DNA from 3 places in the Shewanella sp. 10N.286.48.B5 genome. Region 3 is predicted to be linked to each of the others. Evidence: predicted binding sites of a transcription regulator. Region 3 holds the regulator's gene; each other region holds the start of a gene.

Region 1 (4,278 bases), on a different contig from region 3:
CGCCAACATTTCAGCGGCAATTAACACCATCCATGCGACACTCAGGGATAAACGCATGCCAGTAAAAATCAACGGTATTGATGCTGGTAGCACGATTTTTTGTACGTGGGTTAACGGTGATAAGCGCAGCACCCGGCTGACATTGAGTAAGTCAGAATCAATGGATGCCACCCCTATTGAGGTATTGATGACCATGGGCCACAGACTACAGAGGGTGACGGTTAACATGGAGTTGATAAATGATTTAGAGAACATCGGATCCGGTGACACATATAACGCGCTCACCACCATGGTCACCAACGGCAACCATGCCAGTGGTGACACAGGTTTGAATATTTGCACTATCGGATTCACCGCCGCATTAACGGTTTTACTTAACCCCATCCAGATCCCCATGGGGATAGCAATAATGGCGGCTAGTATAAACCCAGACATAACCGTGATAAGTGAGGTCACTATCTGATCGAAGAAGGTTTCCTTACCGGTGTACGTTCTGGTTTTCGCTTGATAACTGGGATCGGCAGCCAGCCTTGCATTATTGCGAACTTGTTGGCGCTCATAAAAAGCCGCCGCCTTTTCTCGCTCGGCATTATGCTCTTGGTAAAGCCCATCGAACTGACCTATAACAGCCACAGGACCAGGAAACTTACCTAGGGATGTATTAATATTATTGGCTGTAATTGACCAAATAACCAAAAACACGGTAATACCGATGAGCGGTAATAATAATACTTTGCTCATTGCCGCTGATTTGGCTAACAACGAAGTTACAGCCGACTTATCCATAGGGAGTCTCTGCGCTAATCTTGCAATGGTTGTCATAGGTCTATCCTCACTTCGATAGCTCTTACTTGCATAAAATCTGAATCAAACTCGACATAAAACTCGAGATAAAGTACTTAAGCTCAGGCTTACAGTTTGTCGCCTTGTTTTAATCCGATACTGAACTTGTTGATATAGGCATTCGGTGCACTACCGTCATACACAATGTCATCAATAAAATGTTGCTGCGGCTTTTTAAAGCCCGTTTCAGTAGCAAAGTCAGGGAAATGTTTGGCATCAATACTTTTATCATCAATTAACGATTGCGCCGCTTTGGCATAGATATCTGGACGGTAAACCTTGGCAGCTATCTCTTTGTACCAAGTATCAGGCTTATCATCTGAAATCTGTCCCCAACGACGCATTTGGGTTAAGTACCAAATCGCATCTGAGTAATATGGGTAGGTTGCGTTATAACGAAAGAACACGTTGAAATCAGGCACCGCGCGCTTATCACCTTTCTCATATTCAAAGGTGCCCGTCATGCTATTGGCAATCACATCGTAATCAGCGCCAACATAGTTAGATTGAGATAAGATTTTCACAGCTGCTGGGCGGTTAGCATTGTTGTTTTCGTCTAACCATTTAGCCGCTTTAATTAATGCTCTAGTTAAGCGAATAGTGGTGTTTGGATACTTTTCAGCAAATTCTGCAGTAATACCAAATACTTTTTCAGGGTTATCTTTCCAAATTTCATAATCGGTAACCACTGGCACCCCGATGCCTTTAAATACCGCTTGTTGGTTCCAAGGCTCACCAACGCAGTAGCCATAGATGGTGCCAGCTTCAAGGGTTGATGGCATTTGCGGTGGCGGCGTAACAGATAAGTAAGCTTCAGCGTCAAGTTGTCCTGAAGTATCACCTTTGTGAGGCGCATAAAAACCGGGGTGAATACCACCAGCGGCTAACCAATAACGTAGTTCATAGTTGTGGGTAGAGACTGGAAATACCATGCCCATCTTAAAGGGCTTACCTTGCTCGTTATATTTATCTACCACAGGTTTGAGCGAGTCTGCTTTAATGGGATGAACCGGTTTACCATCAGCATTTTTAGCGATGTTAGGCTTCATTTGCGCCCAAATATCATTGGATACAGTAATAGCATTACCATTTAAATCCATTGAAAAAGGCGTAATGATATGGGCTTTGGTACCATAACCAATCGTGGCTGCAATAGGCTGACCTGCTAGCATATGCGCCCCATCTAAGCGGCCATCAATCACGCCGTCCAGTAACACTTTCCAGTTAGCTTGAGCTTCGATGGTGACGTATAAGCCTTCTTCTTCGAAATAACCATTTTCATAAGCGATAGCGATAGGCGCCATATCGGTCAGTTTAATAAAACCAAATGTCAGCTCTTCTTTTTCAGGAAAGCCTACTTCTGCAGTGGCAACATTAACTTGCATCGCTGCACCAATACTTAGCGCGACCGCAAGCTGTTTAAAAGACGTTTTCCAGTTCATCGTTTATCCCTTTTAAGTTTAAAATGACTTAAAACAAAAAAGGCGCTTTAATTATCCCTAAGGAATAATTAAAGCGCCTTTGCTTTATCGTTAATGTGTTCCATCTTGTCGCTCTGCATAAATATTCAACAAACTGCAGATTAAACCAATAAATAGTCTCAATGACGAGTATTGTTGTCATAGTCCATTCAGTAACCATGCCATAAATGTAAACCTCTGTTATAAATGATTAAATGTGTTTGCAACTGAAAAACCTATTGCCCCTAAGCGTCCGTAACGGTGCAAGATAAAATACTGTTGCACTTTTTTGGGCAGCATTTAACTTTAGACTAGCACCGGAACTTGGGGTTTAGTTGCTGACTGTGTAGGTGATTGCGTATGTGATTGTGATTGTGTTAGTCGCAGAGTAAATGATTAAGTCATGGCTGTGTCGATAACTAAACCGATAGATAAGCAAATGAAATTGAGCTACCGATATAAAAAAGCCACTTAATCTGGTGATTAAGTGGCTTTTATTTAGCAACTAATGCGAGTAACTAATCTGAATCACTAACTTAAGCTAATTGAGACGCATTAGCTGATGGTTACTCTTGTTGAAACAACTCTGGTTAGCCTAATACCGCAAGTAGTACACCTGCAGCAACAGCACTACCTAATACACCAGCCACGTTTGGCCCCATAGCATGCATCAGCAAGAAGTTTTGGTTATTAGCTTCAAGACCTACCTTGTTAACAACGCGCGCCGCCATCGGCACTGCAGAAACTCCTGCTGCGCCAATCAATGGGTTAACTTTGCCACCAGATAGCTTAGACATGAACTTCGCCATTAATACCCCTGAAGCAGTACCAATACTAAATGCCACGGCACCTAAAATAAGAATACCCAAGGTTTCAATGCGTAAGAACTGTTCTGCCTGTAATTTAGAGCCTACAGCTAAACCTAAAAAGATAGTCACAATATTGATAAGCTCGTTTTGCGCGGTAGAAGATAGTCTATCAACCACGCCAGACTCACGCATTAAGTTACCTAAACAGAACATGCCCACTAAAGGCGACGCCGCTGGTAGGAACAAAATCGTTAGACCGACAACCATCAAGGGAAAGATAATTTTCTCTTTCTTACTGACTTCACGTAGCTGCTCCATTTTGATGCTACGCTCTGACTCATTGGTTAATAGACGCATAATTGGCGGCTGAATTAACGGCACTAATGCCATGTATGAATAAGCTGCAACAGCAATCGCACCTAATAAATCAGGGGCTAGTTTTGAGGCTAAGAAAATCGCAGTTGGACCATCTGCACCACCAATAATCGCAATGGCTGCGGCGTCAGTCATGCTGAACTCAAAACCCGGCACCACATTAAGAGCAATTGCACCTAATAAAGTCGCAAATATCCCGAATTGGGCTGCAGCGCCCAACAATAAGGTTTTTGGGTTAGCGATTAATGCACCAAAATCGGTTAATGCCCCCACGCCCATGAAAATCAGTAATGGAAATATGCCGGTCTCAATGCCCACATGGTAGGCGTACCAAAGTAAGCCGCCTTCTTCAGTGAAACCCGCATTTGGAATATTCGCCAGTATGGCACCAAACCCAATAGGCAATAATAGTAATGGCTCGAAGCCTTTTGCTATTGCGAGATACAGTAATAAACCGCCTATTGCCATCATAAATAATTGATCAAGAGCGAAGTTAGCAATGCCTGTCTCAGACCAAAAGGCCAGTAATCCTTCCATGCTATCTCCTACGCTAATGCTAACAATGGTGAACCAACCGAAACGGCATCACCTTGCTTAACTGAAATATTTTTGATGAAACCTGTTATTGCTGCGCGCACTTCAGTTTCCATTTTCATTGCTTCAAGGATTAACACCACATCACCTTCATTGACGTGATCGCCATCGTTTACCAATACTTTAAAAATATTACCCGACAGTGGTGCATTCATGGTGGCTTTCACTTCATCGCTCACAGGTGCAGCAGCAACAGT
Region 2 (4,278 bases), on a different contig from region 3:
TTGTGGATGCTCGTTTTGAATAATGGTCGCCACTTGGCGTGCATCCATCCACTTAAGCGAATCTAAGCCTTTAGCGCCACTGCCCATAATAATTTGTTCAATCAAATTACCGGCTTTGTCTTCACCTAGGGCCGCAGTTAATGCTTTGCGGACAAACTCTTCACTGTTAAAACCAATGGAAGAAAACTTCTGAATCTCTTCCAAAAACAGCTTATGCACCCCAATGACTTTCTCTTGACCAAAGTCTTGCATGGCGGCCATGGCCATACCGACTTTTTGCACTTGTTTTGGCTCTAAGTGCTTTAAGATTGAGGCGGCATCTGCTTCACTTAAGCTCAGTAACAAAATAGCAGTTTTATCAATGCCACTCAGCTCTTCAAGACTAGCCTGTTCGCCTACGGGTGCTGCCAGGGTATTATTTGCCATCTTCTTGTAACCAACTCTTAATTACTTGGGTAGAAAGTTCAGGTTCATTAGCCACTAATGCCCTAATCGACTTAATCATATCATCATCTTTATGCAGGTTTGGTATTTGAATCGAGCCATCATCGGCATAGCTATAATCTGCTTGTTGGCTATTGAGCATACCCAAGGTATCGGCGGCATACTGATCTTCAATCTCAGCCAATTCATGACCTAAGCGCGGCTCTTCGGGCATCTCGACTTCGTCGTTATTAAACAAACGATTTAACATAGGGCGAATCACAAACAAAATCAGCACTAAGACTAAAAACGCCCCTAACACCAATCTCACCGCGCGCCAAAACCAAGGCTGCTCCCACATTTCAGCGGCGGGCAGCTCTTCAATAAGCTGGTTCATAAACGGTACTGTGACCACTTCTAAGCTATCACCACGTTGACTGGTAAAGCCCATCGCCCCTTCAAGTAAGCGACGAATATTGGTTAGCTCTTGTTCGGTGCGCGGAATGCGGGTCACTATGCCACTTTCATCAGCTGGTCCCGGTTTATAATCAATGGCCACCGACACACTGACTCTGCGCACCACACCCACTTGCTGGCGGGTATGGCTGATGGTGGTATCAAGTTCAAAATTACGGGTTGCTTCTCGATGGCTATTGCCATTAACGGCTGTAGTTTGCTCTGCGCCTGCTTCTTGTGGAATATCTGAATCCATAGGAGGCTGATTGGTTAATGCCCCAGGAATGCCACCCATTGATTGACCGCTTGAATTACGCTCTATGGTCATTTCACTGCGTACAGCGGGTAAATCAGGCGAAAAGCGTTTCGCGGTTTGCTCAATCGCGGTGAAGTCCATGTTGACATCCACTTGAGAAGTGAAGTTTTCAGGGCCTAGAATAGGCATTAATATCGAATCGATTTTGTTACGATATTCTGCTTCTTGATGCTGCACTAATTCAAGCTCGCGGCGGGCTCTTGAGGAGGCGCCATCTTGGCTACCTGAATTTAGCAGGCGGCCATTTGAATCGGTCACTGTCACCCGGCTTGGCTCTAAGCCTTGTACTGCTGAGGCAACAATATCAACGATAGAGTCAATTTCTTCTTGGCCAAGGCTACCACGACGAACGCTCACAACTACGGTAGCGCTAGGTTTAGATTTATTACGGGCAAACACATTTTCTTTGGGAATAGCTAATATCACTTTGGCGCGGCTAATACTTTTTAGCTCTTCTATCACTCTGGCTAAATTAACTTCTTGGCTTTGTTTAAGGCGGGCTTGCTCCATGCGCTGACTAACACCAAAACCGCTGTCTTGGCTTAAATAATCGGTTGGTTGACTACTGGCTTCAACGCCTGCACGGCCCAGCAGCAGTTTGACATTTTGATATTTGTTTTCAGGAATACTGACTACATCGCCGGAGATTTTATAGGCAATTTTATTCTTATCTAAAACGTCCAATACTTGGATCATTTCAGCAGTTTCCATTTGCCCTAACGGCCTATATTCAGGCTCTTGCGCCCAAATAATCATAAATACTGCCAGCACAAGACATACAGCTAAAGCCAATATCATAGTGATTTGACGCATAAAGTCAGCACTACCAAACGAGCTTTTCAAGCCAGGTTTATTTTCCTGCTGAATCCCTGTGCTATCGACTTTATCTGAATCTAATACTAGATCTGTGCTCACAATATTTACCTACTTCAATACCAGAATATCAACAACAATACTATTAATAAAAGCCTAAACAGGCATACTCATAATTTCTTTATACGCTTCTACAAGTTTGTTTCTCACTTGCACCGTTGCTTCAAATGCAACCCCGGCTTTTTCACGGGCAATCACGGTATCAGATAAGGTCACAGTGCTATCGCCCATCTCTAATCGGGTGGCTAAATTAGCTGAGTTTGATTGTAAATCAGCCACGCCACCAACCGCTTGAGATAACAATTGGCCAAAGTCAGCACCAGAAGTATTACCGACTTTTTGAATCATATCCGCTTGAATAGGTAAGCCAAGATTAGGCGAAATCTCACCCTTTAAGGATTGCATTTCTTGTAAAAAAGGATTTGAACTAATCTGCATTGTAAACTCCATTCGTCGGATATTTGACGACTTAAAAACAGTTACAATAGAATTAGCAAGTAGGATGCCAACAATAGCTTAAATACACTTAAGCCCATGAAAAGAGCTTAAAAACAACTTGAAAGGGTGAAAAACACACAAAATAGAACCGCTTTAGTAACATCAAAGCGGTTAAGCTAATATTTTAGAATTTAGAGTTAAGTATAAAAATGAACTAAACGTCGATATTTAAGCAGGGACTTGAATACCCAAGTCACGCATTTTAGCCATTTTATAGCGCAATGTTCTGGCGCTAATTCCCAGCTTCTCAGCTACGTCTTTACGGCTACCATTACATAGATTTAAGGTTTCCAAAATAATCACATGCTCTTGAGCCTGCAGTTCGCCCCCAAGCCCGTCCGTTTCAGCAGCGGCCACGGGTTGCTCATTGGGGCTCAAAGTAACATCTTCAGCTTCAAGAATAATATCCGCGCCAGTTATCTCCTCGCCATTATTCAGTATCAAGGTGCGCTGAATAACATTATCCAGCTCACGGACATTACCTGGCCAGCGATAAGCCAATAAACGACGACAAGCTATCTCATCTAACTCTGGCACTGGTGAGACATTAAATGCCTTAGCATGCTTAACCAGCAAGTGCCTTGCTAAGGGTAAAATATCAGCCGGTCGTTGGTTTAATGCCGGCCAGGTTAGTGGAAATACATTAATGCGGTAATATAAATCTTCTCGAAATGCGCCCGATGTTGCCATGGACTTTAAATCACGGTTTGAAGTGGCAAGTACCCTCACATCAAGGGCTATGGTTTTACGGCCACCTAAACGCTCAACTTCACGCTCTTGCAGTACTCGCAACAATTTGGCTTGCAGCCCTAGCTCCATCTCAGAAATTTCATCAAGCAATATGGTGCCGCCTTGAGCCTGTTCAAATTTTCCAGGGCATGCCTGATAAGCGCCTGTAAAAGCGCCTTTTTCATAGCCAAATAAGGTGGCTTCAAGCATATTTTCAGGTATTGCTGCGCAATTAATGGCGATAAAAGGTTTTTCTGCTCGAGGGCTGTTTTGATGAATATAACGTGCTAGCACTTCTTTGCCCGATCCACTTGGCCCCATGATCATCACTGAGGCATCAGAGCTTGCCACCCGCTGGGCAATATTCAGTAGCGCCAAGCTTTTGTCATCGGCGACCACAGGTTGACCTAAATTTTGTTTAAGGGGTAAGTAGCGAGATACCTGATTTAACAACACTTCAGGCGCAAAAGGTTTAGCCAGATAATCCGCCGCACCAAGTTTTATGGCGCTAACCGCACTGTCAATGGTGGCAAAAGCGGTCATTAATAAAATGGGGACTTTACTATGGTTTTGCTGTAAATAGTTTAATAGCCCTAGCCCGCCAATACCTTCCATTTGCACATCACTGATAACCATATCAAACGTCGTGGTTTTCATGGCAATAATGGCCTCTTCTGCAGAGCCCACATCAACGCAGTCATATTGGGCTAACATCAAGGTATCAAGTAAGGCTTCACGCAGCGCGGCATCATCTTCAACTAACAGTAACTTGGCTTCACTCATGGGATCCCTCCACTATTTTTTTGGCTTGTTCCGTGTCTTTAGCCATAGGAAATGATAGTCGAATTAAGCTGCCTTTGTGGGGCTGCGATGTCACCTGTAATCTGCCGCCATGATTTCTCACCACGGTTTGCACTACCGCTAAGCCTAGGCCTGTCCCTTGGCTTTTAGTGGTAAAAAAAGGCTCCAATACTTGTTGCTGC
Region 3 (4,278 bases):
TTTAGGCCTGTATGCTGATTTAAATGCTCAAGAACTTGAACTTTTAAGTCAAGTAGAAGGAACGTATGAAGCAAAGTAAACTTTTGATTGCCTCACTACTCAGTGTAGTCAGTATTGCCAGCGCCTATGCAAAAGAAGGCGATTTACAGCAAGAGCTTAAAGTCGCAGCTGTGAGCCAAAAAGCTGACATAAAAAACAATCAGGTCATCTTCTATGGCCCAGTTAATGTGACTCAAGGGTCGATTAACATTAATGCCGACGAATTACGCGCATTTGGCACCGAAAGCGGCACCCAAAAAACCATGGTTGCCACAGGTAACCCTGCGACATTTTCCCAAGAGTTAGATGATGGCCGTATTGGTACTGCCAGTGCCGATGAAATTAAATATGAGCTTGCCACTAGCATTTTAACCTTAACGGGTAATGCTAAATTGGACCAAGCTGGCAGCCAGGTTACTGGTAACCTAATTAGCTACAACATTGAAAAGCAGCAGTTAATTGCTGAAAGCACCGGTACTGGTGAAGATCGGGTTATCACTATTTTTCAACCAGAAAGTCACCCAGACTTGATTGATTCTGAAAAGAAAAAAGATGAGCAACCACATTTACCAGACAGCGCTAAACCCGGTGATGACACGCCACCAGCTATAATTGAAAACAACAATTTATCTGCTGTAGAGGCTGTGAACTCAACTGAAACACCCGAAGTAACTGAATCACTTAACGCTGAGGCGCAGGCGACATTGTCAGCCCCAGCAGCTGAGCAAAATGACTAATGACCCAAATTACGTTAACCGCTGAAAATCTCGCTAAGAGTTATAAAAGTCGCCAGGTAGTAAAAGATGTCAGCCTGACGGTAAAAACCGGCCAAATTGTTGGCTTACTTGGCCCTAATGGCGCGGGTAAAACCACCACCTTTTATATGGTCGTAGGCCTAGTCAAAAGTGATAAGGGCCGCATTCTGATCGATGAAGATGATTTAACCGCAGATCCAATGCATTTGCGCGCCCGAAAAGGCATTGGCTACTTACCTCAAGAAGCCAGTATTTTTCGTAAGCTCACAGTACACGATAATATAATGGCAGTGCTTCAAACTCGCAAAAGCTTATCAAATGAGCAGCGCATTGAAGAACTGGAACATTTATTAGAAGAATTTAACATAACTCATATCCGTGATAGCCAAGGTATGGCGTTATCGGGAGGCGAGCGTCGCCGAGTTGAAATTGCACGCGCATTAGCGGCAAATCCTAAGTTTATTTTATTAGATGAACCTTTTGCAGGGGTAGATCCTATCTCAGTAATCGACATCAAGAAAATTATTCAACAACTTAAAAGCCGTGGTTTAGGGGTGCTAATTACCGACCATAATGTCCGTGAAACACTTGATGTGTGTGAGCGAGCATATATTGTGAGTCACGGAAACTTGATTGCTGAAGGAACACCTGCTGAGATCTTAGTCAATCAGCAAGTTAGGTCGGTATACTTAGGTGAACAATTCAAGCTATAGTTAGCACTATTCAGTTTTTAGTATGGCATTCGCGGCCAACAACAAACCTTAATCTAGTCTATTTTTCTAGGATCATAAACTAGCGCCCACACTGTTCGTCGCGATGATGTAATTCAATTAGGGACAAGCGGTACATGAAAGCCTCACTCCAACTCAAAATGGGTCAACACTTAACCATGACCCCACAGTTGCAACAAGCGATTCGCTTATTGCAACTTTCCTCATTGGAGCTACAGCAAGAAATTCAACAAGCACTTGATTCAAACCCGCTATTAGAGCTTGAAGACGAATTCACTAAAGCCAAAGAGCCCGTAAAAGAAAACGCCCTGCAAACTGACACCGATTTTAGTGATAATAGCCAAGTCACCATAGAAAAAGACACCTCAACGGTTGATACCACTGAATCGCTCACTAAAGATTCTATGCCTGAAGAACTCCCTATGGATACCACATGGGATGAGGTGTATACCGCCTCGCCTACTTCTGGCTCTGGCGCAGTATCGAGCGGTAATGATATGCCGTTTCAAGGCGAAACCAGTGAAGGCTTGTATGAGCATCTTGAATGGCAAAAAAACCTCACTCCCTTTTCTGAAAATGACTTAGTGATTGCAACCGCCATTATTGATGCCATTGATGAGCGCGGTTACCTCACCCAGAGCGTTGAAGACATTTTGCAATCCTTAGGCACTGACGATATCGAACTCGATGAAGTTGAAGCTGTACTTAAACGGGTACAACACTTCGATCCCGTCGGCATTGCAGCGCGAGATTTAAGTGAGTGTCTATTAATTCAATTAGGCCAATACCCTAATGAAATTCCTTGCATAGATAATGTTAAGTTACTGATTAAAGATCATCTTGATTTAATCGCCGGTCGTGACTTTAGGTTACTGATGCGTAAAACCAAGCTTAAAGAAGATGATTTACGTGAAGCCATTGAATTTATTCAAACGCTCAATCCACGTCCAGGCTTGCAAATTACCCCCATTAAAGATGAGTACGTCATTCCTGATGTTACTGTACTTAAAAAGAATGGTCGCTGGGTGGTCGAGCTAAATCCCGATAACATGCCTAAAATTGGCGTTAATCAGCAATATGCAGCTATGGCCAAAGGCGGTTCAAGCCAAGCTGACAGCCAATTTATTCGTGGTCATTTACAAGAAGCTAAATGGTTTATCAAAAGCATCGATAGCCGTAATGAAACCTTACTAAAAGTGGCTAACTGTATCGTACAATTTCAGCAAGGTTTCTTTGAGTTCGGTGAAGAAGCCATGAAGCCGATGGTGCTCAATGATATTGCTGAAGCGGTTGAAATGCACGAGTCGACCATTTCGCGGGTCACGACCCAAAAATACATGCATACCCCCCGTGGACTTTTTGAACTAAAATATTTTTTCTCAAGCCATGTAAGTACCGATGATGGTGGAGAATGCTCTTCTACAGCAATTCGCGCATTTATTAAAAAGCTCGTAGCTGCAGAAAACCCGAAAAAGCCTCTTAGTGATAGTAAAATGGCGACACTATTGGCTGAACAAGGGATTAACGTTGCTCGACGTACGATAGCCAAATATCGAGAGGCAATGCTCATCCCTCCCTCAAACCAACGCAAAAGCTTATAACTTTTGTTATTGGAGGATGACCTATGCAAATTAACCTGACTGGAAACCATATTGAAATAACTCAATCTTTACGGGAATACGTGCAAACAAAATTTTCAAAGCTTGAACGACACTTCGAACAGATCAATAATGTTCACGTTGTGCTCGATGTTCAAAAGCTACAACAGATTGCCGAAGCCAAACTGCACCTAAAAGGCGGTGAAGTGTTTGCTGTATCGCGTAACGCTGATATGTATGTGGCAATAGACGCCCTGATAGATAAGCTAGACCGTCAGGTAATTAAACATAAAGAGAAACTCACTAAGCATTAACGATGGAACTTCGTACCATCCTGCAGCCGGCGTGCACTACCTGTGCCACTCCGGGCAGTAAGAAAAAGGTACTGGAATTAATCAGCAATTTAATGGCTGCCCAGTACCCAACCCTTTCTTCACAGGCTATTTTTGAAAGTCTAATAGCGCGTGAAAAAATGGGCAGTACAGGTATAGGAAATGGCATAGCAATTCCACATGGGCGCTTAGATAATATCGAAGAACCCATTGCTATTTTAATCAAATGCGAAGAGCCAATCGCCTTTGATGCCATAGACAAGCAACCTGTAGATATTTTATTTGCGCTTCTTGTACCTGCAGATCAGTGCCAGCAACACCTAAGCACATTATCTAGCATGGCAGAGAAACTCAGTGATAAATTGATACTTAAACGACTTCGAAAGAGTCATGACGCTACAGAACTTTATCAGGTTATTACTGCATGAAACTTGTCATCGTATCGGGACGTTCAGGTTCAGGAAAATCAGTCGCACTGAGAGTGCTTGAAGATTTAGGTTATTACTGTGTTGATAACCTGCCACTGCCACTGATTGGCAGCCTGCTTGAACAGCTTAAAGATAGTAACGAGCTTGTCGCCATTAGCGTCGATGTGCGTAATATCGAAGAGCAAGGCAAAGTACTCAAAGAGCAAATTGCTTTACTGTCTGACGATACCTGCATTACCAGTTTCTTTTTAAACGCCAACGATAAAGTGTTACTGAAGCGTTTTAGTGAGACCCGCCGATTACACCCACTGTCTAAGAATCAAATTTCGTTACAAGAAGCCATTAAGCTTGAGGGGCGGTTACTCGAACCCATAGCCAAAATGGTTGATCACTAT

The links. The regulator sigma-54, encoded in region 3, starts transcription at its own class of promoters, with help from an activator protein. The targets are predictions, from matches to a motif close to GTTGGCACGNNNNTNGNNT.
Region 1: the regulator sigma-54 is predicted to act here: its motif matches at 2,472-2,490, upstream of BCU57_RS01190 (CmpA/NrtA family ABC transporter substrate-binding protein).
Region 2: the regulator sigma-54 is predicted to act here: its motif matches at 2,560-2,578, upstream of fliE (flagellar hook-basal body complex protein FliE).

Annotation. Positions count from the first base shown of each region.
Region 1 covers NZ_MCVG02000001.1:269,021-273,298, reverse strand. Annotated here, with positions in the region: gene BCU57_RS01195 (ABC transporter permease) at 1-741, opposite strand, end outside; gene BCU57_RS01190 (CmpA/NrtA family ABC transporter substrate-binding protein) at 912-2,228, opposite strand; gene BCU57_RS01185 (sodium ion-translocating decarboxylase subunit beta) at 2,894-4,024, opposite strand; gene oadA (sodium-extruding oxaloacetate decarboxylase subunit alpha) at 4,033-4,278, opposite strand, start outside.
Region 2 covers NZ_MCVG02000001.1:455,493-459,770, reverse strand. Annotated here, with positions in the region: gene fliG (flagellar motor switch protein FliG) at 1-426, opposite strand, end outside; gene fliF (flagellar basal-body MS-ring/collar protein FliF) at 416-2,110, opposite strand; gene fliE (flagellar hook-basal body complex protein FliE) at 2,165-2,506, opposite strand; gene BCU57_RS01960 (sigma-54-dependent transcriptional regulator) at 2,735-4,078, opposite strand; gene BCU57_RS01955 (sensor histidine kinase) at 4,071-4,278, opposite strand, start outside.
Region 3 covers NZ_MCVG02000002.1:328,225-332,502, forward strand. Annotated here, with positions in the region: gene lptC (LPS export ABC transporter periplasmic protein LptC) at 1-79, shown strand, start outside; gene lptA (lipopolysaccharide transport periplasmic protein LptA) at 66-776, shown strand; gene lptB (LPS export ABC transporter ATP-binding protein) at 776-1,507, shown strand; gene BCU57_RS16335 (RNA polymerase factor sigma-54) at 1,642-3,126, shown strand; gene hpf (ribosome hibernation promoting factor) at 3,150-3,437, shown strand; gene ptsN (PTS IIA-like nitrogen regulatory protein PtsN) at 3,440-3,883, shown strand; gene rapZ (RNase adapter RapZ) at 3,880-4,278, shown strand, end outside.